3 regions of the Blautia sp. DFI.1.216 genome follow, and region 3 is predicted to be linked to each of the others. Evidence: riboswitches for the same ligand, from Rfam matches in the RefSeq annotation. Region 3 holds a riboswitch; each other region holds the start of a gene.
What was found. Region 3 has a riboswitch for cyclic di-GMP ahead of LJE11_RS16420 (response regulator). Riboswitches for the same ligand answer to the same signal wherever they lie in the genome.
Positions count from the first base shown of each region.

Region 1: it holds a riboswitch for cyclic di-GMP, as region 3 does, so the genes downstream of both, LJE11_RS15345 (sensor domain-containing diguanylate cyclase) here and LJE11_RS16420 (response regulator) in region 3, are expected to answer to the same signal.
Region 2: it holds a riboswitch for cyclic di-GMP, as region 3 does, so the genes downstream of both, LJE11_RS14580 (ABC transporter substrate-binding protein) here and LJE11_RS16420 (response regulator) in region 3, are expected to answer to the same signal.

Region 1 is NZ_JAJDML010000049.1:15,510-17,790, forward strand. Features, by position in the region: gene LJE11_RS15345 (sensor domain-containing diguanylate cyclase) at 1-1,196, opposite strand, end outside; cyclic di-GMP riboswitch class I at 1,301-1,376, opposite strand; gene mgtE (magnesium transporter) at 1,862-2,281, opposite strand, start outside.
Region 2 is NZ_JAJDML010000044.1:6,997-9,277, reverse strand. Features, by position in the region: gene LJE11_RS14580 (ABC transporter substrate-binding protein) at 1-1,260, opposite strand, end outside; cyclic di-GMP riboswitch class I at 1,478-1,553, opposite strand; gene LJE11_RS14575 (DUF3786 domain-containing protein) at 1,929-2,281, opposite strand, start outside.
Region 3 is NZ_JAJDML010000059.1:15,281-17,561, reverse strand. Features, by position in the region: gene LJE11_RS16425 (ABC transporter permease) at 1-710, shown strand, start outside; cyclic di-GMP riboswitch class I at 948-1,023, shown strand; gene LJE11_RS16420 (response regulator) at 1,202-2,281, shown strand, end outside.

The DNA of each region.
Region 1 (2,281 bases), on a different contig from region 3:
TTGGACAGTATACTGCCTTTCCATTCCACAGGTATCACTGACATTACTTTATAAGAAGATCTGTCAAGAGTAGAATATTCAAAGGTATACAGATCATCCTCAGACATAATAACTTTTCTCAGATGTTCCGGTGAAAGCAGATCATCCATCTGTATATTTATCTTTTCCGTAAGTACCACATACTCTCCGGACATACGCTGAAGAAGCTCCCTGTAATCACCTGTAGGATTATAATAAGACTCATTGTTCATCTCATAATATTCGTATATCCCGCTGTCCAGATCACAAACTGCAAAACGCTCTACAATCCTGGTTACTCCCTGAATAAGCTGGTCCATGGCGATGTTCTGCTTTAACATCGCTCTGCATTCTTTTTCCGTATTTTTCGAATCCGTCACATCACGAAGAAAAATCATGGCGTGTCTGACCTCTCCGTTCTCATCTGTATCTCCCTCCATCACTACATTCCGGATAATACGCAGCTCTCCGTCAAACACTGCTTTGCATTCCTGACTGAGTTCCCCGGTAATTTTTCTGAGTTCCTTCATAATATATTCCCGGTTGTAAATCTGCGCAACCGCCTCTTTACTCTCAGGACAGACATAATTATTAAGAAACATCTGTATCAGTTCATCCCATGTCCGGCTTTTGTTGAAAATTTCCTGAAGCGAGCCCTTTACTTTCATAGATTCAAATGTATTTTCCTGAAGATCCACATAATATTCACACAGATTCATATCTGTAAAAGCCCGGTGAAAAGCAGCTTCCCTTGCTTCCTGATTCCGGGCAAAGTGATCAGATCTGACAGATAATACCCAGATTGGCCGTCCTTTATTATCCCTGGCATCTGCCTTCACAATCCTTACCGATATTGATAAACCTTTACTGTCTGTAAGATACAAGGTGTGAGAACCCTGTAAATCATGAAGTCCTTCCGGTGAAAATATATGCTTTTGCTCATTACAGACCACACTGAGCATAGAGCCGTCTGATGCTTTCATAAATTCATCAAGGTCATCCCACCCCAAAAGCTGCAGAAAATAGTTACTTACACTCCAGATTGTCAGCTTCTCATCATAATAACCGGCGACTGTTCCCACCGGATCATTCTGTTTCAGTACATATTCAATAGCTTCCTGAACTGAAGGATTAATATCCGTATCTTCATTTGCGACATATATTTCAATCTTATTCATTTTGTTAAGCATACACCTATGCTCTGACATGATATTCTCAACCTTTCTTTAAAATAAAAGAGAATAATGCCCGCTACAATACAACAAGACATTACTCTCTGTATAAATGCAACTGGCTGCCATTTTACAGGCCCTTTAGCTTTGCGCCGCAGCCTTTCGACTGTTTTGCTGATACTGTATCTGTGGAATTATACAGTTACCTGGTGTGCCAACAAGTTGATTTCTCGAAGAATCAACTTGTCGGCACACTGGTTTATTCACAGACACATTATATATATTATATTTTTCATTTCTTATTACTGTTTACCATTAATATTTCCTGCACCGCTGTTTATTTGTTACTGTTTACTCCGTTCTCAGTAACATTTATATGCTTTGTAAATCCAAATAACGACTTGCCTCTTTCAATCGTCAGGTCAGTTAAACACTAATTGCAATATATTATTTGCATATCCCCTGAATAATGTCAACTGCTATTTTCCTTATTTCACAAAATTTATTCCAGATTGCAAACGACATACATTACATTTGTCATAATTAATCCTCTGAAATATTAAGACAGGTCCGTATTTTACGGGATAACGACCAACTATAATAACTCCATACAAAAACAGATCCAATATCTTATAATCAAAGATACAGGACCTGTTTTTATTATCTGAAATTCAGCCTGCAAGATTCAGCATTTTTAATAAGAACAGCCAGCTCAGGCCATAATAGGTAATTACTGCAACAAGGTCATTCACTGTTGTGATCAGCGGACCTGATGCTACTGCCGGGTCAATATTGATCTTCTTAAAGAACAATGGAATACAGGTGCCTACTGCACTGGAGATCAACATAGCCAACAACAGTGCCACACCGATACATCCGGATACTGCATAGGAAAACAAAAGTGTTTTTCCTTTAAACAGATAAATATACAATCCAATCAGCGCAAAAGACAGAATTCCAAGAAGTCCGCCATTACACAGACCAATTCTCATTTCCTTCCACACAAGTTCCAGTTTCTGCTTACCTGTCAGAGATTCATCCATCAGCACACGAATCGTCACAGCCAGAGACTGGGTACCCACATTACCTGC
Region 2 (2,281 bases), on a different contig from region 3:
ATTTACCACGCTGTCCTGATCCTCATCCAGCTGATCTGCCACATCCTTTATTGATGCCTTATCCTGCATGAATTCCAGCATTTTGGTTCCGGTATTTACAATCGTATTTTCCCATCCGGAATAAATAAACGGTGTCGTATTCCCTGCATTGATAAAATCCGAAATATCTGCATAGAAGGTGTCATCCGCCTTTGCATCTTTGAAAGGAAGCAGTCCTGCTTTTAATGTACTGTCCGGATACAGGGCACTGGTTCCTTCTACCGTAGACAGCACCTTCATGACTTTTAATGCATCTTCAAGTTTCTCAGGATCATTCTCCAGCTTTTTATTCAATCCATAAAAACGGTTTACATTTAAAATAAATACATTCTTGCTTCCATCTTCAGACAGGTATGGCATCAGACCAAATTTGTCCGTTGTATCTTCTGATTCCATAATGCCATTCTGTGGTCCCAATAGAAACAGTGAATTTCCCTTTATAAAAGCTTCTCTTGTTTTACTATCATCTACCGGATCACTGTTGCTGCAGTCAAGCATACCGAGATTTTTCCATTTCTGGATATATTCCATGCTGTCCATCATGCCTTCCGTGTCACTGACATTTGCCTTTCCTGACAGGTAATCTTTCTGCCACTGCTTTCCAGACATAGTACCAAGGAATCCCGCATCCGCAATATTACATATATACTGGAAGGCTGAACCAGGATACTGAATCTGTGCCATACATAACGTAACTCCTGCTTCTTTTGCCTTGTCTGCAAGTTCTTCAAGCTCTGTAAAAGATGTTGGCAGCTTCCAGCCATGCTTCTCAAGCAGTGTTTTATTATAGGTGATTCCATAACAGTTGTACAAAGATGGAAGCATATAAAGTGCACCCTCATCGGATACATCTTTCAGACGTGATTCCACATAATTATCTGTAAAATCGTATCCTGAGAGATCAATCATCTTATCACTGACATCCACCACATCTGGCTTATAAAAAGTCTGTGTGCAGATGTCCGGAAGATCATCTGCCTCTAACATATTCTGCAGACAGGTTGTTGTATTTGCTCCGCTGTACGGGACTACTTCAAGCTCAATCTCTGGATATGTTTTATGCACTTCTTCTATAAAATTGTCCACTTCCAGATAAGGAGCCATAAAAGTAATTGCTTCGTGCTTCTTTGGTGTTTCATCTGTTTTCCCACACCCTATAAGTCCTGTTGCCGCTATACATGCCAAAATAAGACATGCACTTTGTACTTTTTTGATTTTCATATTTTTCTCTCTTCTCCGATAAAATCATTATGGTTCCGTTTATGAAATAACATCCCTGCTTGCAGGATTCTTCGCCTGCGAAGGGTCGCTTCAGCGACATAATTCCCCTCCGTCGCAGTGCGATCCTGCCCGGAGGTCTTTTTTATGTTATAGGAACATTACGGAGTAATTTCCTATAACATAAAAAAACACCGTCTCACAGACAGCGCACATCATTTCATGCAACTGGCTGCCATTTTACAGGCCCTGTAGCTTTGCGTCACAGACTTTCATCTGCTTTGCCGATCGTCGTTCTATTACAGATTGTAAATTTATGCAAAATATTGATTTCATTATACTCCTACATTCCACTGTACACAAGAAAAACCTCGCCGCTTTAACGCTAAAAAAAGAACAGCCGATTATATATTCGAACTGTTCTCCTACTTCCGAATTCCACGCAACATTGACATTACTGTTTTCTGCTCATTTGTACTTATAGCAATCCTCTTAAATGCATTATTTACGAGGATTGCTATAGATTGATTATTCCATATTCTTAAAACAACAGCTCCATCTGATCCCCCACTTCAATTCTCGCAGTGACAAGTTCATCCGGTTCTTTCCCTCTTTTGTGTTCAGCTTTCAGATACTGCGTACCGCCCTCCAAATGACCGGCTGCAATGTATTCAGCCGATGGTCTGCAGTATAGTCTTCAGAAGATCTCCCTGAAGATAATAGGTTGTCTCAAAATGAAGATATGATAACGATACCTTATCCCACAACAGTAAAATCTTTGGCAGGAATTCTTCATCCCCATCCCAGAACTGAAGCAACACAGAAAAACCCGGAAGAACAGGCATTTCAAATGTCAGATCCGCCCCTGCCAAACGCTCCGTCTGCTTTCCCCCCAGACAGGTGCAGGCCTGCTTTACCTCTTCCACTTTTCCTGAAAATGCTTTTGCATACTTTTCCACAAAGGGGGCTGTTGACGGACTGCTTCCGGCAGTTACAAACCTGCTCACAGGCTGCCACTGCCCGG
Region 3 (2,281 bases):
GAACCGTAGCAGCACAACTGACAGCATCACTTATGGCAGTAAGCTGTATTACTGTAACATTTTGTGTGAATCTGACTATGGTGCAGGACAAGGCAAATGGAACAAGGAAGGATTTTAATGTTGCACCGGTCAGCAAGGAAAAAATTTATTTGGGATATTTTCTGTCAACAGTAGCTAATTCATTGATGGTCAATGCACTTGCATTTGTATTATGTCTGGGATATTTACTTAAAATGGGATGGTATATGAATACAGCAGACATATTATGGGTTTTATTTGATATGATATTGCTCGTCCTGTTTGGAAGTACGCTTTCAAGTATCATTAGCTTTCCGTTGACAACACAGGGACAGCTTTCGGCTGTAGGTACAATTGTCAGCGCAGGATATGGTTTTATATGTGGTGCTTATATGCCGATTTCAAATTTTGGACCAGGTCTTCAGAAGGCACTGTCTTATCTTCCGAGTACATATGCCACTTCATTGATTAAGAATCATATGCTTCACGGAGTTTTCAGAGAGATGGAGAGAAAAAATTATCCGGATGAAATGGTTGAAGCGATAAGAGACACGCTTGATTGCAATCCGGTATTTCATGGAAATGTGGTGAGTATAAATCAGATGATTGGCATTATGATGGGAAGTATAGCTGTATTTGGAATTATTTACTATGTGGTTACATTGTTGTCAGCGGGTGAAGGCAGACGATAGGAAATATTGTTTTTAGCGGGTGAAAGTTCTGGGGATATGGAACGATCTGAGTACAAATGAGCAGGAAACAGTAATGTCAATGCTGCGTGGTCTTCGGAAGTAGAAGAACGGTTCGAGTATATGTATCGGCTGTTCTTTTTTTATTTTTTGGCGTTAAAACGGTAATGTTTTTCTTGTGTACAGTAGAGTGCTATAGTATAATAAAACCAGTTTTTTGCATAAGTATTAAAGCTATAATATGGAAATCGGCAAACCAGATGAAAGTCTGGGACGCAAAGCTACAGGGCCTGTAAAATGGCAGCCAGTTGCATGAAATGAGGTGCACTGTCTGTCTGGCAGTGCTTTTTTATGATAGAGCACTTGAATAAGTAATACAGAAGCTGTTTGGAAAAATATTGTGAAAAATAGCGGGGAGGTTATTGATAATTAATGAATGTAAAATTAAAATCTGGAAGCAAGCAAGCAACTGTAGCCTGGAGGGTGGGAGAAAGATGAAGAAGTGCAAATTAGTACAGAATATAAGAAATTTCAAATTTTGTTATTTTATATTTTGCACAATGATATGTTTGGTTGTTTTTCCTGTTTCCACATCTGCCCAAGAAAATTCTGATCATGTTATCCGGGTAGGATCTTTTGAGGAAACTTATAATGTAGTCAATGAAAAGGGAGAAAGAAGCGGCTATGGTTATGAGTATCTTCAAGATATTGCAGGTTATGCAGGATGGACATATAAATACATAACAAGTGATTGGAAAAACTGCTTTACACAGTTGAAAAATGGAGAGATTGATATTCTTGTTGGCATTTCCTATACAGACGAACGTGCTGAAAATATGCTTTTTTCCGATATGCCTATGGGGGAAGAGAAATATTACATCTATACGGATGCATCCAATATGGATCTTACAGCAGGAAATTTGGATTCTTTTGAGGGAAAAAATATTGGTGTGTTTAAAGATAATATAACGGAGGATGTGCTTAACGAATGGGAGTTAAAGTATGGTCTGCATACGCAGCATGTCAATGTTTCTAATACCGCAGAAGTTATGGACAAACTGTCGAAACATGAAATTGACTGCTTCGTTTCGGTAGAAGAACCCCGTTGGGAAGAATCGGAGATTTCGCCGATTACAAGTATTGGAGAGACAGAAATCTATTTCGCTATAAATCCCAAACGTCCGGATATCAAAGAAGCACTGGATAGTGCTATGCGCAGAATCAAGGATGACAACCCATTTTACACAGATGATCTCTACAGGCGTTATCTTTCTGCACAGAGCAGCTCGTTTCTTTCAAAAGAAGAAAGGGAGTGGGTTGGACGGCATGGTGCACTCAGGATTGGGTATCTGAATCAGGATGGAGGTATCAGCAGTGTAGATCCATCAACAGGTAAACTGACAGGTGTTATCACAGATTATGTGGATCTTGCAGAAAATTGTCTGCAAGGTCAGACTCTGGAATTTGAATTAAATGGATATGATACAAGAAGTGAACTGCTTCAGGCATTGCAGGATGGAAAAATAGACCTGATTTTTCATGCAAACCAGAATCCATACTTTGCAGAAACAAAT